Regions from separate parts of the Sinobaca sp. TMA16-18 genome, predicted to be linked through region 1. Evidence: riboswitches for the same ligand, from Rfam matches in the RefSeq annotation. Region 1 holds a riboswitch; the other holds the start of a gene.
What was found. Region 1 has a riboswitch for cobalamin ahead of AC5W14_RS07075 (ABC transporter substrate-binding protein). Riboswitches for the same ligand answer to the same signal wherever they lie in the genome.
Positions count from the first base shown of each region.

Region 1 (11,883 bases):
GATCTTTTTCGGGAAGCTGATAAACCAAAAGTGGTCGTTACTTTTCTGGCTATGCTGGAAATGATGAAGCAGCAAAAAATTATCTGTACACAAAATGGCAATTTCTCTGACATAGAGGTACATACCGCTGGAGGAACGATGTATGATCAATAATGAAAAACAAAAGGCAGTGCTGGAATCCCTGCTTTATGTAAGCGGAGAGCAGGGAGTAGAGGTAGAAGAGGCTGCTGCTCTGCTGGAGATCAGCCTGGAAGAATGCTCTGTTCTGCTGGAGGAAATGAAACAGCAGATGGAAGAGAAAAAAGGCGGCCTGTGCCTTAAACAGGCAGGCACTTCCTATCACATGGCAACGAAAGACGAGTTTGCTTCGTATATTGAACAATATGTTATCACACCGGACCGGCCGAAGCTCTCTCAGGCTGCTTTGGAAACCCTGGCAATCGTTGCTTATAACGAACCGATTACAAAAACCGAAATTGATGAGATACGAAGCGTCAGCTCAGGCAGTTCTATCCAGACACTGGTTGCAAAAGCACTGATAGCAGAGGCAGGAAGAGCAGATAAAATAGGACGGCCGATTCTTTATCGTACGTCTAAACGCTTTTTGGAATACTTTGAGCTTGCCTCCCTGGAGGAGCTTCCGGATATTCATCAGTTTACCGAAGAAAAGACGGAAGAACCGGATCAATTTTTCAGCCGGATTGGTACATGGGAAGAAGACGAAAGATAAGCGCTCCCGGTCCGAAAAAGGTTGTGGTTCCCCAGCATGATGCGTATGATATAGAAGATGAGGTGAAGTAAATGGAAAGATTGCAGAAAGTAATAGCAAGTGCAGGAATTACGTCCAGACGAAAAGCAGAAAAGCTGATGGAAGAAGGCCGTGTGACTGTAAATGGTGAAGTAGTAAAAGAATTAGGAACAAAGGTAACGGTTGGAAATGACTTGGTGGAAGTAGATGGTGTCCCTTTGGATAAGGAGCAGCCGGTCTATTTTCTTCTATATAAGCCTAAATCGATTATTTCAGCTGTAAGTGATGATAAAGGACGTAAGGTAGTCAATGATTTTCTTCCGGATATAGAGCAGCGTATTTTTCCGGTAGGGCGCCTGGACTATGAGACGTCGGGAGTGCTTCTTTTAACAAATGACGGAGACTTTGCCCATTTGATGATGCATCCCCGCAATAAAATTGTGAAAACATATATTGCGAAAGTTGAAGGAAGACCTTCAAAAGAAAACCTTAAAAAACTGGAGCGCGGCATTCATCTCGAAGATGGAAAAACAGCTCCTGCCAAAGTGAATGTAAAATCATCCAATAAATCAGGAAACTCTTCTATTATTGAAATTTCTATTCACGAAGGAAAGAACCAGCAGGTCAGACGGATGTTTGAACATATCGGTCATAAGGTGATTAAGCTGAAGCGAGAAAGTTACGCTTTTCTAACACTGCAGGGACTTGAGCCCGGTGATTCAAGAGAACTAAAGCCAATCGAAATAAAAAAACTGCGTGACCTGGCTGAAAAAGAATAATAAAAGGCTTTCTGTTCCGTTACACAAGCAGAAAGCCTGCTTTATCAAATAAATAAAGAAACAGATGCCCGGCAGGGTAAGCTAATGGGGTGTTTCTATGGCTAAAGTGATTTGTGAATGCGGTTACTCGAATCCGGAGGGAACCGATCTTTGTGAAGCATGCGGAAAACCGTTGAATGAAAAAGCAAAACAGCAGACGCTTGTGGATATGAGATATGAGGGAGTCGCGCGGCGTTCCCAGACATATAATAAATCCATTGTCGATAAAATCTGGAACTTTTTTTCTTCGGTAAAAGTAGGCATATGGATTATTGTACTAACGTTACTCGCATCATCTCTCGGCACTATTTTTCCACAGGAAATGTACATTCCAAATAACGTATCAGCAGCCGATCACTATCAGGAAGAATACGGAGTGCTCGGACAAATTTATTACACGCTCGGATTACATAATATGTACAGCTCCTGGTGGTATATGGCGCTGATTGCCTCTTTAGGAATTTCGTTAATTATTGCAAGCCTTGACCGGGTTGTACCACTTTACCGGGTATTAAAGCATCAGAAAGTTACTAGAAATGAAGGGTTTCTGCGCAGACAGCGGGTGTTCGGAGAAATGGCGGTACCAGCTGACGAAAATCAGCTGGAAGCGGCGAAAGATGTACTGAAAAAAAGAAAATTTACGATCCGTGAAGAGGGAGATAACCTTGTGGCCGAAAAAGGCCGCTTCTCGAGATGGGGTCCTTACGTCAACCATGTAGGGCTGATTATATTTTTAACCGGTGCGATGCTGCGCTTTTTTCCGGGAATGTATGTCGATGAAGTCGTCTGGGTACGTGAAGGAGAAACCGAAGTGGTGCCGGGGACAGAAGGCGAATATTTCATAGAAAACGAGCAGTTCTTCCTGGAAATGTATGATGAAGAAGATGAAACCTTTGCTACCGCTCTGGAGAGAGCCGGAGGAAACATTGTTGAGACTTTCCAGACCAATGCGGTCGTTTATCAGCGTGAAGAAGGCGGAACGATCGGCGAAGAACCGGAACTCGAGGAAGTGACACGTGATGAAATCCGGGTAAATGAACCGCTCGCTTTTGACGGATTCAGCCTATATCAGGTGGACTATAAATTAAATGAATTAAATGTAATGATCCTCGAAATGGTAAACAGAGAAACCGGAGAAAGCGCAGGCGAGCTGCGCATCGATTTGTTCAATCCTGAAAATGAGTATGATTTAGGAGACGGGTACCGCGTCGTCATTGACTCTTACTTCCCTAACTTTGAATTCAACGAAGAGGGAGAGCCGGCTACGACATCAAGTATTCCTGATAATCCTGCGTTTATCTTCCAAATGTTTTCACCAGAGCATGCGGAAGAAGGAGAGTACAGCTTTGTAGGCATCCAGAGAAACGAGGATGTGTTTGGGGAAAACGACTATGAGATGAGTTTTCAGAACGTGGAAACAAAAAACGTAACCGGGCTGACGGTACGAAAAGATAACACACTTCCCTTTATTGCAGTCGGAGGCATTATATTCATGATCGGTTTAACACAGGGGTCTTATTGGTCCCACCGAAGAATATGGCTGAAGAAGGAAAACGGAAAACTTCTGTATGCGGGACACGCAAACAAGCACTGGCAGACATTAAAGCGTGATTTTGACGCATTATACGAAGAAGCTGGTATTTCTCCTCCTGTAGACCAGGTAGCTGAAAAAGAACAAGAAGCAGAACTGAAAAAACAACAAGAAGGGGGAAGCTAGCGATGGAGCAGCTCAGCGGAAATCTATTATTGACGGCTTTTTTCCTTTATTTACTCGCGACTATTCTTTTTGCCGTCTCTGTAACCGGCAGAAAATGGCGGGATAAATTCGGTGATATGAATGGGAATAAATGGGGGACGCTCGGATTTTTGGCAGCTTTAGGCGGCTTTCTATTTGCCATAGGCTATTTCATTACACGCTGGATGGCTTCCGGTCATGCTCCGGTCAGCAATATGTTTGAATATACGACGTTTCTCGGTATAGCGATTGGATTTGCCTTTTTGATTTTGTATTCCATTTACAAATCCAATGTACTGGGCATGTTTGCTATGCCGATCATTATGCTGATTATCGCCTATGCCTCCATTTTTCCAACGGAAGTAGAGCCGTTAATACCTGCTCTGCAGAGTTATTGGCTGCAGATTCATGTAACCACAACGGCACTTGGCCAGGGCATACTGGGGATTGGGTTTGTAGCCGGCCTGATTTATTTGATCCGAACGGTTGATTTTAAAAGGGGCGGAAAAAAAGTATTCTGGCTGGAATTTATTATGTTCAGTATGCTTACCGTTGTAGCCTTTGTGATAATACGCTACGCGTTTAATCTATTTGGCTATCAGACGGTATTCCAGTACACAGATGAAAACGGTATGCAGGCAGAAATGATTTACGAACTGCCTCCGATTCTCGGGCCAAACAACGGTGAGCTCATTCAACAGGGAAGCTGGGAGCCTCTTTTCCTTCTTCCGGAATGGATACGAAGCGATGATGCCAACACGCTCGTTTGGACATTTGCGGCAGCCATTGTTTTATATTTCATTGTACGCCTTGTGCTGCGCAAGCCGTTAAGTCAATTTCTGCAGCCGCTTATCCGCGGCGTGAGCCCGGATAAGATTGACGAACTGAGCTACAGAGCGATAGCAATAGGATTTCCTATCTTTACACTGGGAGGGCTTATTTTTGCGATGATCTGGGCCCAGATTGCCTGGACACGGTTCTGGGGATGGGATCCTAAAGAAGTATGGGCATTGATTACCTTTTTGTTTTACGCAGCTTATCTTCACCTCCGCTTAACCCGCGGATGGCATGGGGAACGCTCAGCCTGGCTGTGCGTAATTGGCTTTGCTATTATTATGTTCAACCTCGTTTTTGTTAATTTAGTTATTGCCGGTCTGCATTCATATGCATGACTTTTACCGAAAAGACTGAACCTTCACGGGGGAAGTCTTTTTTTACAATCTATAGAAGAGTGGCTGCGATAAGTGGCGGGAGATGAGAGAATAGAGCGAATCGTGCTAAAATAGGCAGGAGAGTTCGAGTAAAAGGCAATAAGGAGGCAGCAATATATGACACAGGAAACAAGAGTATTGGTAGTAGATGACGAAGACCGCATCCGTCGTCTTTTGAAAATGTATTTAGAGAAAGAAGAATTTATCGTAGTGGAAGCTGAAAATGGGGAAGAGGCGCTGGAAACAGCGTTAAACGAAGAATTCGATGTGATCCTTCTGGATTTAATGCTTCCAGGCATGGACGGGGAAGAAGTCTGTCAGGAGCTTAGAAAAACAAAAGCGACTCCGGTTATTATGCTTACCGCTAAAGGAGAAGAAGCCAACCGGGTGCAGGGCTTTGAAATTGGTGCGGATGATTATATTGTCAAACCGTTCAGCCCGCGGGAAGTGATTCTGCGGATTAAAGCACTTCTGCGCAGGTCCTCAGCAACAAAATTCCTGCAGACGGAAACGGAAGCGAAAAATATACTGGTATTTCCTCATCTTACGATTGATAACGATGCGCACCGCGTGACGGTGAACGAAAAGGCGGTGGGCCTTACACCAAAAGAATACGAACTTCTTCTGTACCTGGCTCAGTCGCCGGACAAAGTCTTTTCCAGAGAGCAGCTGTTAAAAGATGTGTGGAACTACGACTTTTTCGGTGATCTGCGCACCGTGGATACGCATGTAAAACGTCTTCGTGAAAAATTAAGCCGTATTTCCGAAGAAGCAGCGAACATGATTTCAACCGTGTGGGGGGTAGGCTATAAATTCGAGGCAGCGAAAGACTAATGCTGTGGCGGAGCGTAGTTGGGAAACTGTGGCTGACTATTTTATTGTTAGTGCTTGTCGTTCTTCTTATCCTGACGTTTCTGCTTCTGCAGTTTTTTGAACAGTATCATATTTCCGAAGCAGAAGAGCAGCTGACCAATCATGCGAATGTGATGGTAAGCATTCTCGAAGAGCAGGAGGAAGAAACAACAAGACCGCTGATTGAACGTATGGCCGCATCGTATAACACACAGGTGCTCGTTATTACAGAGGATGAGCCCTGGTATCCGGAGATTGACCATTCCAACAACATATTTCTGCCGGTTGAACGATTTTATGAAGACAATCGCTTATCCGGCGTGATCAATGAGCGTGAAGACGTGACAATGCACGGCGACTTTTCTGGAAGCGGCGAAGAGGAAGAAGATGAAATCTTTGTAGTCGGCGTGCCGTTCGTATCAAACGACGGGGAAGAAAGCTCGCTGTTTTTATATCAGTCGCTTAATGTAATTGAAGACACTACGGGCGAAACGCAGCAGATTATTCTGCTGTCGGCAGGTATTGCCATCGTTTTAACGACCGTGTTTACTTTTTTTCTATCCACAAGAATTACGGCTCCGCTGCGGAAAATGAGGCAGTTGGCACTCGATGTTGTCAAAGGTGATTTCGAAACGAAAGTGCCGGTTATTTCCAATGATGAGATCGGCCAGCTTGGTAACGCCTTCAATCGGATGAGGCGGAAATTAAATCAAAACATTACGGAACTCAATCAGGAAAAAGAGCAGCTCAGCCGTATTCTGCTCAGCATGGCGGATGGAGTAATTACGATTGACCGCAAAGGTACAGTCGTTCTGACCAATCCGCCGGCAGACCGATTTCTATTAGCACTTGAGTACCAAAATGAGCAGGAGGGCAAAACCAGTCCTCTTCCGAAAGAAATGAAAAAAATATTTCAGCAGGTGGTCGGCATGGAACAGGAGCAGCTCGCTGAGGTCGATGTTCAGGGACGCAGCTACGCTGTACTAATGACGCCTTTATATGATGAAACGTTTGTCAGGGGTGCCGTAGCGGTTATCCGTGATATGACGGAGGAACGTCAGCACGATAAACTGCGCAAAGACTTTATTGCGAATGTTTCCCATGAACTAAGAACACCGATTTCGATGCTGCAGGGTTACAGCGAAGCGATCGTAGATGGTATTGCTGCAACAGAAGAAGAGAAAAAAGAAATCGGGCAGATTATTTATGAAGAGTCGCTGCGTATGGGACGTCTTGTCAATGAACTGTTGGATCTGGCCAGGATGGAAGCAGGCTATCTTCATCTGGAAAAAGAGTGGATGGATGTTAAAATGTTAACAGAAAAAATGGAAAAGAAGTTTCAGGGACTGTCATCAGAAGCAGAGCTGACGCTGGAGTCTTCCGTAAAAGGAGAGGAAGCATTTGTTCTGGCTGATGCGGATCGAATAGAACAAGTATTAACAAATCTCGTCCATAATGCGATCCGGCATACAGAAGCAGGAGGCCGTGTTCTTCTGGAAATGACGAATGACGCCGACGGCTTATCAGCCGCCGTTATTGATAACGGGACAGGAATACCGGAAGAGGACCTGCCATTTATTTTTGAGCGGTTCTATAAAGCAGACAAAGCGCGGACACGCAGCAAGGGGGGCACCGGGCTCGGTCTGGCTATCGCCAAGAATATTGTAGAAGCACACGGCGGCTATATTGCTGCGCAGAGCAGAATGAACGAGGGAACGACCTTTCGTTTTTATATCCCTTCGGATAATGAAAAATATGAAGAACTGTAGGAGGGGAAAAAATGAAAGCCTGGTTTGAGGAACATTTTCAGGAAGATTATTTGAAAGTATACGATCACCGGGATGAAACAAAAGCGGCTGGAGAACTGCAGTCGCTCATGTCCTACATGCCAATGGAAAAAGGAATGAAGGCTGTTGATTTATGCTGTGGAAACGGCAGGCACGCCAGATGGCTGGGCAGAAAAGGAATCGATGTGACAGGGATTGATCTCTCTCCGGCACTTTTAAAAAAGGCGATTGACCTTACAAATGATTTACCGGTGCAGTACAGGCGTGCTGACATCCGCACCGTTGAGCTCAAACAGGAATTTGAGGCCGCCTTTAACGTTTTTACCAGTTTCGGTTACTTTCTGGAAGACGAAGAAAACGAGCTCGTGTTCCAAAAAGCAGCGGATGCTTTACTTCCCGGCGGATGGTTCTTGTTTGATTATTTGAATCCATCGTACATCCGTGAAAATATTGTTGCATTTGATGAATCGGAAAAAGATGGAATGACGGTTATCCAGGAAAGGCATGCCGGCAGAGATTATGTGGAAAAGAAGATTACGATTAAAGAAGACGGAGCAGAGAGACGTTACGTGGAACGGGTCAAGCTTTATGAAGAAGAGCAGCTGCGGCGTATGCTTGAACGATACCAGCTGGAGCCTGTGTATTTCTTTGGGGATTACAATGCTGCAGAATACGATCACAGCAGATCTCCCCGTCAGATTTTTATCTGCCGGAAAAAAGGATAAGGGATTTGTCCGATAATTGCTGTGTATCGAAGACCGATAATGTATACTAAAGAAGATTGTCCTTATAAATGAATAGAATAGAATATATATGGTCGGAAAGAATGCTCTTTCCGTTAAAAGGGAAACCGGTGAAATGCCGGTACGGTCCCGCCACTGTAAGTGCAGCTTTCAAAGAAGTACTCCACTGTTCTGTAAGAACGGGAAGGATCTTTGAATTGGGCATAAGTCAGGATACCTGCCATATATGTAATCGGTGCTGCACTCTCGGGGATAAGAGGATGCCGGATATAAAACGTTTCCGCTGCATGCAGCAGGGGCGTATGTCCGCTCTTCCCACTTTAGGGAAGAGCTTTTCTTATTATCTTACATAGAGCTCAATAATAGGCTCCTGATTTTCTGGATTTGTAGGACATACCACTCAAGGGGGAATGTGACATGAAAAAAACGTTATTATTAACAATGACGGCGGGAATGGCTGCTGCACTCGCTGCCTGCGGCGGAGAAACAGGAGAAGAACAAGGGCAGGAAAGCTCTGAACAAGAAAGCACCGAGCAGTCGGAAGGGTATCCCGTCACTTTGACCGATGGCATGGGAGAAGAAATGACGATCGAAGAAAAGCCGGGAAATATTGTAAGCCTGCTGCCAAGTAATACGGAAATTGCGTTTGCTCTCGGACTGGAAGAACAAATTGTCGGAGTAACCGATTTTGATACGTATCCGGAAGAAGCTCAGGAAAAGCAGAGTGTCGGCGGTCTTGATTTTGATGTGGAGACGGTTCTTTCTCTTGAGCCGGATCTTATTTTGGCCGATTCTTCTGCTGTTCAAAATTCAGAAGAAGGATTAAATCAGCTGGAAGACGCCGGAGCGGAAATTCTCGTAGTAAATGATGCGACATCATTTGAAGAGACGTACGATACGATCAACATGATCGGACAGGCGACAGGAACACAAGAAGAAGCAGATGCTATGATAGAGACGATGGAAGAGGATGTCGCTTCTATTGAAGAAACAGCCTCTGCAATCTCTGAAGAAGACCGCAAAACCGTCTGGGTAGAGGTGGACGCGCCGCCGAATATCTATACTACCGGTCAAAATACGTTTATGGATGAAATGCTCGATATCATTCAGGCAGATAATGCCGCCGCCGAAGAAGAAGGCTGGGTCCCTTATACAGAAGAGGATGCTGTTGCACTGAACCCGGATGTTATTGTTACAACATACGGATTTAGAGTGGAAAATTCCACCGAAAATATCTTAAACCGTGATGGCTGGTCGGATGTGCCTGCCATTGAAAATGAGGAAGTTTATGATTTGGAAAGTGATCTGGTAAGCCGGCCGGGGCCACGTTTGACAGATGGCCTGCAGCATATGGCAGAAGTGGTGTATCCGGATGTCTTCACTGAAGAACAATAAACCAGCGGCATACATTGCAGCTTTAGTCTTTTTGGCGGCAAGTATTGTAGTGGGGGTTTCTGTTGGAAGCGTGCAGGTGCCATTTGCAGCCAGTGCCGAAATTATCGGGCGCACGGCGCTCGGACTGGACTTTCCGCCTCACCTTGATACAACATTTGTTAATATTATTAAAGAAATAAGGCTGCCTAGAGTTTTGTTAGCGGTACTTGTAGGGGCAGGGCTTGCAATTGCAGGCGCTGCCTTTCAAGGATTATTAAAAAACCCGCTTGCCGATCCTTACACTCTCGGAGTGTCTTCAGGTTCCTCCCTGGGAGCGGTAACCGTGTTGTTTTTAGGGCTTTCCATTCCGGGTCTGGGACGTTTCACCCTGCCGGCAGTAAGCGTATTGTTTGGAATGATAACGCTGCTTCTGCTGCTTGGGTTTGTTAAAGCGATTGAACGGAGCCTTTCTACAGAGACCATTATTTTAGCCGGCATTATTTTCAGCTCGTTTTTAGGATCATTAATCTCGTTAATGATTGCTTTAACAGGAGATGAGCTCAGGCAGATTATCAGCTGGCTCATGGGAAGTGTAGCGATGAGAGGATGGGAGTACGTAGGATTGGTCCTGCCTTTCTTTATCGTAGGGTGCCTGATTTTATTATGGAATGCTAAAGAGTTGAACGCCCTCGTTTTTGGAGAAGAGACGGCGAAGACACTTGGCGTAAATACAAAAGTCCGGCGGATGGCTATATTAGCTGCCGCGTCGATTATTACCGGATCCGCGGTGGCTGTGTCCGGAACGATTGGATTTGTCGGACTCGTTATTCCTCATTTAACCCGGCTGATCTGGGGACCGGATCATCGTCATCTGCTGCCGCTCTCTATGCTTATCGGCGGCGGGTTTCTGGCTCTGACGGATCTGTTGGCCCGTACGATTATTGCGCCGACGGAACTGCCGATCGGGGTAATTACAGCAGTAGCAGGAGCTCCTGTTTTTGGGCTGCTGCTTTTCCAGCAGCGGCGCCTGACGAGACAAATTGGAAAAAGGAGGTAGACAGATGCTGTTTAACGTTCACCAGCTTACGGCAGGGTACGGTGGAGAAGATATTATTAAAAATATTTCCTTAGCTGTAAAAGAGCATGAAATTTTTGGTATTATTGGGCCGAACGGGAGCGGAAAGTCCACTCTTCTTAAATGTATGTACCGCGGGCTGGAAACCAATTCAGGCTCCATTGAAATAGACGGCAGGCCGCTTTCAGCCTTTTCCAATAAAGATCTGGCCAAAAAAATCGCCGTGCTTCCCCAGCATACAGAAACCACTTTTTCCTATACGGCCAGGCAGGTTGTGGAACTCGGGCGCTATCCGCATCAGAGCGGCTGGTTTAACAATGCCAAGGCAGAAGACAAAAGAATCGTGGAACAGGCGATGCAGGAAACCAAAGTAGAACCATTTGCAGATCTTCCTATGGAAACGCTAAGCGGCGGGGAAAAACAGCGGGTACTCTTAGCCCGAGCCCTCGCTCAGGAGCCGCAGATTCTGCTTCTGGATGAGCCGACAAATCATCTGGATATTTCCCATCAGATGAATCTGCTTAATACCCTTCGGGAATGGACAAGCGCGAGAAAAATAACCGTGGTCGCTATTTTACATGATTTGAATATGGCAGCGATGTTTTGTGATCGTCTGATGCTTCTTAACGAAGGTCGGGATGCGGGAACAGGTAAACCGGGAGCTGTTCTGAAAAAAGATAAAATTGAGCAGGTATATTCGGCTTCGGTTCACCGAAAAGCCCACCCGGCTGTTCCGAGCCCGTTAATTACGTTAACCCCAAGAGCTGCTAAAGATAAAGAAGAAGCTGCTATCGACCGGATGAACGTCCAGCGAAGTCTGGAACTTGTGCAGATAACATCTGAGGACTACTGGAAAACGTTCTCTTCTTCAATTATTGGAGAGGGGTTCGGCTGGCACAAAGTGTTCGTGAACCGTCACGTAGCGCTTGATTATAATATTGATGATGCAAAGCAGGAATATATCGATTATATGAAAAAACAGCTGATTGATCCGGATGAAGCGGTGGGGATGATGACAGCAGCCAGGCTGGAAAACGGCAGGGATATAAGAAGAACGATAGAAGGCGCTGATGTCTGGGTGATGGCAACAGCGGGTGTTTCCAATGCCCTTGATGCCTCCAGGGCTTACGAACAGCATATTCAAATGGAGATAGGCACAATAAATATTTGGATATTTATAGACGGTTGGCTGCCGGAAGCGGCATTTGCCCAGGTTATGATGACAGCTACCGAAGCAAAAACAAGAGCGCTTATGGACCGGAATATTAAAGACCAGGTAACGGGCACTGCAGCGACTGGAACGTCGACAGACAGCCTGATGGTAGCTGCTACGCAGAAAGGGATGCATCACCCTTATGGCGGCACGGCTACTGTGCTGGGCAGGCATGTGGCAAAAGCTGTATACGACAGTGTGTATCATGCATTGGAAAAATAGGAACTAAAAGAAAGAGGCTTTAAAATCATGATACTAATCTTTCATCTGACCGCAGTGACTGCTGCGTATCTGCTTGATCAGCTGTTTGGCGACCCTCATAAAGGC
Region 1 covers NZ_JCAKFM010000003.1:167,263-179,145, reverse strand. The annotation lists gene AC5W14_RS07115 (segregation/condensation protein A) at 1-153, shown strand, start outside; gene scpB (SMC-Scp complex subunit ScpB) at 143-730, shown strand; gene AC5W14_RS07105 (pseudouridine synthase) at 802-1,527, shown strand; gene resB (cytochrome c biogenesis protein ResB) at 1,625-3,283, shown strand; gene ccsB (c-type cytochrome biogenesis protein CcsB) at 3,286-4,473, shown strand; gene AC5W14_RS07090 (response regulator transcription factor) at 4,630-5,346, shown strand; gene AC5W14_RS07085 (ATP-binding protein) at 5,346-7,133, shown strand; gene AC5W14_RS07080 (class I SAM-dependent methyltransferase) at 7,145-7,876, shown strand; cobalamin riboswitch at 7,949-8,133, shown strand; gene AC5W14_RS07075 (ABC transporter substrate-binding protein) at 8,312-9,289, shown strand; gene AC5W14_RS07070 (FecCD family ABC transporter permease) at 9,267-10,325, shown strand; gene AC5W14_RS07065 (heme ABC transporter ATP-binding protein) at 10,330-11,778, shown strand; gene cbiB (adenosylcobinamide-phosphate synthase CbiB) at 11,806-11,883, shown strand, end outside.

Region 2 (11,883 bases), on a different contig from region 1:
ATTACCGCGCTTGCTATTTTAGCTGATAAAAGCTTCATAATACTCTGTGGTGTATGAAGCCATAATTCCAGATGCCTGTTTTCCCTGTAAAAGCTGATAATAAAAAAAACAGGAATATATAAAAACTGTGCAAAAACTCCAGCTCCTAATAAAAGGGCAGAAGCATTAAAGGGGTCTGCCCCGCGTACCAATGGGATGATCAGAGTCAGACTCAGTAAAAGAGCTATCAAAAGCAGACCCGCTATGAAAATAGGCTTCATTAAACGCATTTCTTTTTTCCATAATCCTATCCAGCTTTTCATTATTTATCTCCTTTGTATTAGTGAACTAGTTACATAGTACACCCGTACAATAAAAGTGTCAACAACAAAAAAACACCCCGAAATAACAGAAGTGTTTTTTCATTATGGTAATAAATTACATATAATATATTGTAAAGAAATGAAAAGTTATTTTCAATCTGCGTCGTACACAACACCGAGCTGCTGCCTTACTTCATCTATCACAGCCAATACGTCCCGGGACTGCTGCAGCGTCACCTGCCGTTTGCCGCCTGAAGTGATCAGCTTCATAAATTCTTCTATCTCATAGCTCATCGCCTGTCGCCCGGAAGGCATCGACAGCTTTTCTTCTTCTCCGCCGCGCGGCAGAAAAGCGACTTCTTCCGGTGTATTTACATTATCTATCCGCAGCACACCGTCTTCTCCCTGAATCTCACTGGCAAGCGACGATCCCATGATTTTCGAATACGAAATAATAACTTCAAATCCATCGTACTGCATAAGAACGCACGCCTGTCCGTCCACTCCTGTTTCGAGTTTGTGTCCCATAGCCATGATACGCGAGGGAGGGCCAAACCAGGCTACTGCCGGATGAAAAAGATACACACCCAGATCCATACTCGCTCCGTTGGAAAGCTCCGGCTTAAATGCATTCAGAATAGTTCCTTCCTTATAGGCATCGTACCGGCTTGAATACTGGCAGTACTGCAGGTAGACGCGCCGGATCGGGCCTGCTTTTTCCAGGTGGCTCGTCATTTCTTTAAAAGCAGGCGTATACATGTTTTTAATGCCTTCCATTAACACGACCTGCTTTTGTTCTGCTTTTTGTATAAGGGCTTCTGCTTCTTTTTCGTTGGAGCATAATGGTTTTTCGCAGATAACATGCTTTCCCTTTTCCATTGCCGCCAGCGCCTGCTCGGCGTGATACCGGTTGGGGCTCGCAATATAGACAGCCTCCACCTCCGGGTCAGCAAGCATCGCTTCCAGGCTGTCATACGCCCGGGCTGCTCCATTTTTGGAAGCAAACGCCTCTGCTTTTTTCCTGTCTCTTGAAAAAACAGCTGTCAGCTCAAAACCTTCCACTTCTGTTCCCGCTTCAATAAACGCTTCTGTAATCCAGTTCGTTCCAATTGTTGCTATTTTCACCGGTCTCACTCCTCTTTTTTTCTATCATAGCATGAGTACACGAAAGATTTTATTTAACCTCAAAAAGCCCCTTCCCGGCATGGGAAAGAGCTTTTGTTTTGATTAAAGAGAATCGAAATCATTATCTGAATCTACTAAATTGTAGTCCGTCACCGTCGTTTCAAAGAAATCGGCTTTTCCGGTCGTATTATCATTATAAACTGAAACCCAGCGCATCGGATTTTTATTGTACCCTTCAAATACTGCATCAAATCCAAGCTCTTTAATCCGCTTGTTCGCCATAAATTTAATATAGCTTTCCAATTCATTGGCATTGATTCCGTCTATCTTATTGCCGATTACATAGTTTCCCCATTTGATTTCAAGTTCTGCCGCTTCAATAAAGGTTTCTTTTACAAAGTCGGCAAACTCGTCAGTATTCAGCTCAGGGTTTTCCTGCAGGGTCTCTTTTAAGATGTGGACAAACAGATTAACGTGAATCTGTTCATCCCGATTTATGAAATTAATCATTTTAGAGGTTCCGAGCATCTTCTCGTTTCGGGCCAGGTTGTAGAAGAAAGCAAAACCGGAGTAGAAAAACAACCCTTCCAGAATAACGTCATATACAATCGCGCGGACGAAGTTTTCCTGGGTGGGATTCTCCGTAAAATCGGTATATCCATCTGCAATAAACTTGTTGCGTTCCAACAATACTTCATCGGTTTTCCAGTATTCGAACACTTTTTCCTGCGTATTGCCGTCTGTTACGCTCGATAGAACGTACGTATACGACTCATTGTGGACTACTTCCTGAAAAGCCAATACGGACATAAGGGCCGACAGACTGGAATCGGTCAGGTACTCGGACACTTTGGAGGAAAAATCCGTCTGTACGCTGTCCAGAAAAGCCAGCAGTCCGATGATTTTATTAAAGGCTTCCCGCTCATCACCGCTCAGCTGCTTATACTGGTTGCGGTCGTTAATTAAGCTGACTTCATCTGGAATCCAGAAGTTGCGGAGCATATTTTTATACATAGGGTAGGCCCACTTGCGCGCAGTCTGATCCCAGTTTAGTATATTCGAGCTTTCGCCGTTGATAATACCGGTTGATTTATTTGGAGCTGTCGTGTCATACAGCTTGCGTTTTTGTAAAGTAGCCATTTTTTATGCCTCCTCTTTTCTTTTCTCTTAGCTGGAGCAGCTTTCGCAGTCCTCTATTACCGTTGAAGTGGAACGTGTGTAATACGTGGTTTTAAGTCCTGCTGACCATGCCTGAAGGTGCATATCCAGAAACTCTTTTGCTTTAATGTCCCGGGGGATATACAGGTTAAAACTGACCGCCTGATCAATATGCTTCTGGCGGGCGGCATTTTGGCGGATACTCCATGACTGATCAATGTTAAACGCAGACTTATAATACCAGATCGTCTTGGAACTGATATCAGGAGCGGTAGCCGGGGACCGGTAGCCTTTTTTCTCCTCCACGTATTCCTGGCGGTAAATAGGGTCAATACTGGCGGTGGATCCTGCAATAAGTGAGGTCGTTGCATTGGGTGCTACCGCCATAAGGTAGCCGTTGCGGATACCATTTTTCTGGATGCGTGTACGCAGCTCGTCCCATTCTTTTGAATCATATTTCCGTTCCAGGTAAGCACCGCTTTCCCATTCGCTTCCTTCAAATAATGGATAGGCGCCTTTTTCTTCTGCAATACGGCAGCTCGCTTCGAGCGTTAAATAGCTGATTTTCTCGTATAGTTCATCTGCATAGGCTACGGCTGTTTCTGATTCCCAGCGGATGCCTTTTAATGCCAGCAGATGGTGCCATCCGAACGTGCCAAGGCCAATGCCTCTGTAACGCTTGTTTGTCAGCTGCGCCTGCAGCACTTCAATATGATTTAAGTCAATGACATTGTCGAGCATGCGGACCTGAACTGGAATCAGACGCTCAAGCACCCCTTCTGTAACTGCTCTGGCAAGAGAAATGGAAGAGAGATTGCAGACGACCATATCTCCCGGTGTTTTTTCCGTAATAATCGTGCCTTCCGGCGTCAGCTTCTCTTCTTTAATAACCGTGGCGCTCATGTTCTGCATAATTTCTGTGCAGAGATTCGAGCTGTAGATCATGCCTTCGTGCTTGTTGGGGTTTTCCCGGTTTACCGTGTCACGGTAAAACATATAAGGTGTTCCGGTCTGCAGCTGGGATTTCATCACGCGTTTCATAATCTCAATCGCAGGGATTCGTTCTTTTGAAATACCGGGATGGTCCATGCACTGCTGATACTTTTCCCGAAACGATCCTCTGCCTTCTTTTTCATCATAAAAATCTTCTAGAGACCAGCCCATAACCTTTTCTACTTCATGGGGGTCAAACAAGTACCAATCTTCGCGGCTCTCTACTTTCTCCATAAACAGGTCAGGCAGACACACTCCTGTGAAAATATCATGGGTGCGCATCCGCTCGTCTCCAGTGTTGAGCTTTACGTCCAGAAACTCGAGAATATCTTTATGCCATACGTCCAGGTAAACAGCGAATGCGCCCTGGCGCTGGCCGAGCTGATCTACAGAAACAGCTGTATTATTGAGCTGCTTCATCCAGCCCATAATACCGCCTGCTACTCCTTTGTATCCTTTAATGTCAGAACCACGACTTCGCAGCTTGCCGAAATATATGCCTACGCCTCCGCCATTTTTGGAAAGGTTGGCAACATCTGTATTGGAATCAAAAATACTGCGCAGGCTGTCATCTACTGTATCAATAAAGCAGGAACTCAGCTGGCCGACATTTTTTCCTGCATTCGCCAAGGTTGGTGTAGCAACAGTCATATAAAGATTAGACAGCGCCCAGTAAGCCTCTTTTACCATATGAAGACGATTTTCCTGAGGTTCTTCGATCATCAGCTTCATCGCAATCACCATAAATCGCTCCTGCGGCAGCTCATAGACATTTTTGCTTTTGTCGCTCGCCAGATACTTATGGGCAAGGGTCAGCACACCGACATACGTGAACAGCTCATCCCGCTCCGGCTTGATCGCCTGCTCGAGTTCGATGATTTCTTCTTTGGAATAATCGCGTAAAAGCGTACTGTCGTACACCCCTTTGCTTCCAAGTGTCTTTAACAGGCCGTACAGCGAACCGTATTTGTCTTCGGCATCGTACGCCCTGTTTTTGGCAGCTTCTTTATACAGCTTTCTCAAATAAATCCGTGCTGCGACATACGTCCACTGCGGACCGTTTCTGTCAATTCTCTCTGAAGCCTGCAGCGTAAGGAGCTGGGTAATCTGATCGGCTGAATAGCTGTCTTTATAGGATACATTGGAAACAACGGCTTCTTTGTATTCTTCTTTATCCAAATCTGGAAATCCGTCTGTTACTTCGTCTATATAGGCTTCGAGTCTTTGCTTTTCAAAAGCCAGGGTGCGGCTGCCGTTATCTTTAAATATTACTGTCATTCTACACTCTCCTTAGTTCACTTCCTGCGTCCATCTTTCCCGGACGAGGCGGGCGGCTTCTGTCATATTCTTTAATGCATCTACGGTTTCCGGGATATCCCTTGTTTTCAATCCGCAGTCCGGGTTGATCCAGAACAGGGACGGCGGCAGGACCTGCAGGGCGCGGTCAATCATCTGCAGCATTTCCTCGGGGCCTGGCACTCTTGGGCTGTGAATATCATAAACACCCAGACCGATTCCTTTATCATAAACGGCTGTCTCAAATGCTTCGATAAGTTCGCCGTGACTTCTCGATGTTTCGATGGAGATAACATCCGCATCCATAGCGCGTATCGATTCGATCATGTCCTGGAATTCGCTGTAGCACATATGCGTATGAATTTGTGTCGTGTTCTTTACGTTGGATGTCGCCAGGCGGAAGGCACGGACGGCCCAGTCCAGGTAATGCTCATGCTCGCTGTGCTTCAGCGGCAGCCCTTCCCGGATAGCCGGCTCATCCACTTGAATCATTTCAATCCCGGCTTTCTCCAATGCTTCCACTTCTTTGCTCAATGCTGCGGCGATCTGGTTTGTCACGTCGCGCTCTTCCATATCATCACGAACGAAAGACCATTGCAGGATAGTAACCGGTCCGGTAAGCATGCCTTTCATCGGCTTGTCCGTCAGGGACTGGGCGTACTCGGATTCTTTTACGGTCATCGGCTCTGTCCACTCTACATCTCCAAAAATAACAGGAGGCTTGACGCAGCGGGATCCGTAGGACTGCACCCAGCCGTTCGCTGTAAATGCAAAGCCAGCCAGTTTTTCCCCGAAGAATTCAACCATGTCGTTGCGCTCAAATTCTCCGTGTACGTAAACATCCAGATCAATATCTTTTTGAATGTCCACCCATTCTTTAATCTTTTCATTAATAAATGCATCGTATTCTGCTTTTGAGATCGTTCCTTTTTTCACATTCTGCCTGGCTACCCGGACTTCCTTCGTCTGCGGGAAGCTGCCGATTGTCGTCGTAGGGAACAGGGGAAGCTTCCATTTTTCCTGCTGAACGGTGCGGCGTTCGCTGAAGGCTGCCGTTCTTGAAGAAGGTGTGCTTTCTTTAACAGGTTCAAGCGCTTTTGTTCTCCATTCTGATTCTGCGAGCGCTTGAACTGCACGATGGCTTTTCTGAAGAAGCTCAGTGTTTCCTTCTTTTAATGCAGTCCGTAAATTTTTGATTTCTTCCAGCTTTTCATCAGCAAAGGAAAGAGCTTCCTGCAGTACAGGATTAAGCTTCGTTTCATTCTGAACGGTAACCGGAACATGCTGAAGACTGCAGGACGGCTGAATCCAAATCCGGTCTTCCGATACAGCGTTTTGTATCGTTTGAAGATCGACACTCTTTTTTACCCCGTCGCTTTTCCAAATATTTCTTCCATCAATAATGCCGGCACCGACTACTTTATCTTCAGGAAACCCATGGACACGGAGAGACTCCGTATTCTTTTCTTTCCCATAGACAAAATCAAGTCCTATGCCGGCAACGGGAAGGGAAGTGATCTCTTCGTAATGATCCACACCTTCGAAATACGTCTGCAGCATAAGAGAAATTCCCGGTACTTCTTCTGCAAAAAGACGATAGGCTTTCTCCAGGTGGACAATATCCTTTTTAGGAAAAGAAGCTACGAGCGAAGGCTCATCTATCTGGACCCATTGCACGCCTTCCTGCTTCAGCTCCTGCAGGACCCGAACATATAAAGGAAGAAGCTGATCAAGCAGTTCCCCAAAATTTTTCTCCTCATATCCTTTCGCCAGCTTCAAAAAAGTAACAGGACCAATTATAACCGGCTTTCCTTCTATTCCAAGCTCCTGCTTTGCCTGCCGGTACGCTTCAAGCGGCATATTTTTTGTCAGGCGGGGCACGGCATGTTCCATTTCAGGGACAATGTAGTGATAGTTTGTGTTAAACCATTTGGTCATTTCAGAAGCCTGAGCATATTCTGACCCTCTCGCCATAGCGAAGTAGGCACTGTCGGGTATTTCATCGCTGAACGTCCCGAACCTTTCCGGAACAATATTAAACATAACCGACATATCAAGCATCTGGTCATAGTAAGTAAAATCATTTACGGGAATCCAGTCGATTCCTCTTTGCTGCTGTTTAACAAGAGATTCCAGGCGAAGTCTTTTCATTTCCGCTTTCCACTCATCGTGCGTTATGTTCTTTTTCCAAAATGATTCCAGTGCTTTTTTCCATTCTCTGTTCTCTCCAAGTCTCGGATAGCCGAGGCTGCTTGTTGTCCATGTGCTCATTTGTAAAATATCCTCCCTTTTTTTTACTAGTCCTGATCCGTTCCGAATCCGTCCATTTCATAAAAAAAAGAGTATTTCCACTGTGCACTAAGGGAGAGTGCATGCAGAAATACTCCTGGCTCGTATATGGTACGCTCAGGAACACCCGTCCTATCTCCCGTAGGTAAAAATCGGTGTTGGTAAAATAGGCAGGTCTCCTGGCTCCAGTGTCATCATCACAGCCGGCCTTCCCGGGGGCATCTGCTCCCCAGTGACATAATAACTGTGACTCTTCTGTTACAGTGGCGGGACCGCGCCGGCTTTACACCGGTCTTCCCTTTTCAGTCTGATATTGACAATCAGAGCACCTATTTCCACTAATATGGTTTTGTTGTAGACAAACTATATCTTTTTTCTGAGCAGCATGTCAAGGCATGTTTGCTTCAACTTTCTGTAAAAAGGCGAAAATATAGCATATATTGAATGAAAATAAATTTATTCGTCCATATTTAGTATTAAGTATCCCGATATAATTACTTAGTTTTTGGCAGCAAAAAGCAGCAGGAAGGACCTGCTGCTTTTGTAATGTTTCGTTATTGTTTGACGGATCCATGAGGATCAATAACAAATTTCTTTGCGGCGCCTTTATCAAAATCCTGATAGCCGTGGGGAGCTTCATCCAGGCTGATCAAAGTAGCATTAACCGCTTTTGCAATATCAGCTTTCCCGGACAAAATGGCTTTCATTAAATCGCGGTGATATTGCATAGCCGGTGTTTGTCCGGTGACAAACGTATGGGCCTTTGCCCACCCAAGACCAATTCTCACTTTTAGGGAGCCAACCTTTGAATCGTCATCTGCGGCACCTGGATCTTCAGTTACATATAAGCCGGGAATTCCCAGTCTGCCTGCCACTCTTGTGACGTCCATAATCGTATTCAATACGATCGCAGGCTGTTCTCCGGCGTTTTCTCCGTGACCGGAAGCTTCAAAACCAACAGCATCCACTGCGCAGTCTACAACCGGCTCACCGACAATCTGATCGATCTGTTCCCCGAGATTATCATGCTTCCGCAGGTTAACGGTTTCACATCCAAAACTTCTCGCCTGCTCAAGCCGCTCTTCGTTTAAGTCTCCTACAATTACCGTAGAAGCTCCGAGAAGCTGTGCGGAGTGAGCCGCTGCCAGTCCTACAGGGCCGGCGCCTGCGATATATACAGTAGACCCTGTGCGTACTCCCGCTGAATAAACCCCGTGATAACCGGTTGGGAAAATGTCCGACAGCATCGTAAGGTCCATTATTTTTTCCATTGCCAGGTCTTTATCTGGAAATTTCAACAGCTGGAAGTCCGCATAAGGAACCATGACGTACTCCGACTGGCCGCCGACCCAGCCGCCCATGTCTACATACCCATAGGCACCGCCGGGACGTTCCGGATTTACATTTAGGCAGACATGCGTATTCTGCTCTTTGCACATCTGGCACCTTCCGCACGCAATGTTAAACGGCACAGAGCAGAGGTCGCCTTTTTTAATAAATTCCACATCTCTGCCTACTTCCACAACCTCACCGGTTATTTCGTGGCCGAGCGCCAGCCCTTCCGGTGCTGTTGTACGGCCTCTGACCATATGCTGGTCGCTTCCACATATATTGGTCGTTACTACTTTCAGGATGACTCCATGCTCACATTTTCTTCCTACGTTTGATTTAGGAACGCCGGGCCCATCTTTTAGAATCAGGTCAGGGTAGCCGATATCCTCAATTTCTACTTTTCCTTTTCCGCGGTAAACAACTGCTTTGTTCATATGAATCCATCCCTTCTTTTCGATTATGCTTTCCAGGAGTTTCTTATCACATGTAGTTGAGTTCAAACCGTGACCTTCAGGACGGGAGATAGAAAAATGAAGATTCAGCTGAAAATGTTTTAGGAAGCATCCCCCCTCTCAATATACGGTAAAACGGAATCATTCCTTTTAATATATTAAAAATTCAGACTATTTACACTGGTCTAAAATAAAGCGCTATCATTATTGTAATTGATTTTCCGTTTTTAAGCGACCATTTATACAAGGTTTTTTTATATTTTTCCATATAAAATAAGTATTGGCAATCTTTTAAGAAGAATAGACTTTTAGATGGATGTTTGTTAATTTAATAAAGGCCCTTTGGAACTTGAAAAATTATACATTCTATATAAATATAGTTATTTGATATATTAATATACTAAAAAAACATAATAAAAAACTCTTTGCACCAAACGGTACAAAGAGCCTTAAGATAATAGTATTAGTGCAGGGTCATATTCGTTTAGCCAAAAAGATTAGAATAAGGCCTACGATTAAACCACCGATACCTACTCCCAAAATGCCTGTTCCTGCTCCAAAAAGAGAAGTAATAAGATTTATTACACCTGCTATTGCTAAAACATAACCTATAATGAGTACGATTTTACTTAACATATTATACCCTCCTTTATATGTTGATACTATAATATACCCTTCATGTATAAATTTAATCTCCCTATTTGTAGAATATGTACAGGAAAACAGATTTTTTTATGCTTTTTGGAGAATTTACGTTACTATAAATATAAAGCGGACGAATGTCCCATAAGGAGAGACGACTAATGAAGAACACTAACGAAGCGTATCAACCAGGAGACGAAAGCATTCTTGTCTGTGTTTTTTTTCCGCCGGATGCAGAGCGGCTGATCCGCAGAGGATCAACTATTGCCAAGTCCTTTAATGCCCCTCTCCATGTCATCACTGTCGAGAATTCCAGAGAAGACGAAGACTACCTGGAGAACCAGCAGAATCATGAAGAATGGCAGCGTCTGTCTGATCAGTACCAAGCTGATTTCACGATTGAACCGGCCAATGGCAGAAAAGTAGCTGAAGTTATCGTAGATGTAGCCAAAGAACGGGAAATTACCCAGATTGTTATCGGTAAAAGCGCCCGAAGCAAATGGCAGGAATTGACAAAAGGAGCTATTGCTACAGAAATCCTAAAGCGCATTGATTTCGTTGATATTCATATTGTGTCTGTACAGCGCGAGCTCCCACCTTCTTTCGGTGATTATCAGAAAGGCGTTCGTGCCTACCTTACAAAAGAAAATGAGACATATACCCTTCATTTAGGAAACTGTCCGGAAGGATGTATCGAAGGCATTTTCTTTAAAGATATGCATACTGATTTTGAGAGCGGTTTGTTCAAAACGTTCCACGGCAAGGAAATTGTTATCGGCCGCGTAATTCATGGCACGGTCCGTGAGAAAATTTTTCCAAAAGAGTAACACAGCGAAAGGAGAATTTCCTTATGGCCCGACTATTATTTGGTTTTATTCTTACTGCAGCCGGTGCGGCTCATTTCAAGCGCCCCGGCTTTTTTTCGAAAATGATTCCATTTCTCGGCAGAGTACGAATGGCCGCCGTCTACATTTCCGGTGCAGCCGAAGTGGTCCTTGGCATGCTGCTGCTGATTAATAAAGGGACCGCCTGGACGGGAAAAGCAGTGTCCATATTAATGGTGCTCGTGTTTCCAGCTAACCTGTATATGGCCGCAACAAACATGCCCCTGAAAAAAGGCGGGAAGCCGAAGCCGCTTCTTTTGTGGATCCGGGTCCTTCTGCAATGGCCGCTGATTACATCGGCCTGGAAGCTCTCTTCCCATACAAAATAAGTCTCTCATAGAAAAAGCCTGCCTCCTAATGGGAGACAGGCTTTCTTTAATTAAACAGGATAAGATTTATCCCGGCAAGGGCAATTAAAATGCCGGCCCACAGTTTGATTCTTTCTGAAGACAGATGGCTGAAGTAATGCATCCCTAAATTCGAGCCGGCAATGACACTTACAGCACCTGCGAGGAAGTACCATATAAATGTACCGCCTAAATCGCCGTTAAATAAATGGATGGTCACTGTCAACAGGCTTGTTATCACAAATGTCGCCTGCAGCGTCGCCGTGTAGGCATATTTATCTTTTAAGAGAAGCAGAAAATAAAATACAAAAAAGGGTCCTCCTACTGCAAATACACCTCCTACAATTCCTCCGAAAAAACCGAGGGTAAGAGGAAGCCATTTTTTCTCCGCCAGTGCCGGATCCTCTGTTTTCTTTTTCATAAAAATATAAATGACCATCATTATCAGGACGGCCCCCAAAATCCGTTTCATTATTTCCTCTTCGCCAAATGTATCCAAAATAAAAAAAGCCCCGATTCTGCCGGCTGCCGCCGCACTCAATATGTAAACCAGGCTTTTGTAATCAATGTGCTTTCTAAATCTCAGCATAATAGTTACGGACGTGACAAGAGCCAGGGCAATCACCAGCAGTGAGCTTTCCTTTACTGTGAATATAAAAGGCAGCAGCGCCATGGCAAACAATCCGAATCCAAATCCGCTGATTCCCTGAATAAAGCTGCCTGCAAACAGAATAACCATAATAAGCAGTAGTTCCATCATTTTTCGTCTCTCCTCTGTCTTCACTGCGTCAATAGTTCTTCCGCCCGTTATGTTACACCTTTTTCTCCTTTTTTTCGAGTCCCAAAGCCGCGCATAAGAGGGTTTTTCGACATAAAAAAAGAAGCAGAGCCCATATCAGGCTGCTGCTTCTTTTTGTTTATATTATGATACTGGCTGGGCTTGTTTTACACCTGAAGTAATTTCCACTGTACGTCTCGCCTGGTGTTTTACAGCTTCTTCAATGTTTTCTACGATATTTCCATCCTGTCCTACCGTTGCGCTGGTTCCGTATGGGTTACCGCC
Region 2 covers NZ_JCAKFM010000002.1:281,283-293,165, reverse strand. The annotation lists gene AC5W14_RS05180 (hypothetical protein) at 1-302, opposite strand, end outside; gene AC5W14_RS05175 (Gfo/Idh/MocA family protein) at 456-1,427, opposite strand; gene AC5W14_RS05170 (ribonucleotide-diphosphate reductase subunit beta) at 1,530-2,567, opposite strand; gene AC5W14_RS05165 (ribonucleoside-diphosphate reductase subunit alpha) at 2,595-4,856, opposite strand; gene metE (5-methyltetrahydropteroyltriglutamate--homocysteine S-methyltransferase) at 4,869-7,145, opposite strand; cobalamin riboswitch at 7,316-7,511, opposite strand; gene fdhA (formaldehyde dehydrogenase, glutathione-independent) at 7,718-8,929, opposite strand; gene AC5W14_RS05150 (hypothetical protein) at 9,422-9,583, opposite strand; gene AC5W14_RS05145 (universal stress protein) at 9,751-10,416, shown strand; gene AC5W14_RS05140 (DoxX family protein) at 10,440-10,802, shown strand; gene AC5W14_RS05135 (sulfite exporter TauE/SafE family protein) at 10,849-11,580, opposite strand; gene wrbA (NAD(P)H:quinone oxidoreductase) at 11,743-11,883, opposite strand, start outside.
Region 2: it holds a riboswitch for cobalamin, as region 1 does, so the genes downstream of both, metE (5-methyltetrahydropteroyltriglutamate--homocysteine S-methyltransferase) here and AC5W14_RS07075 (ABC transporter substrate-binding protein) in region 1, are expected to answer to the same signal.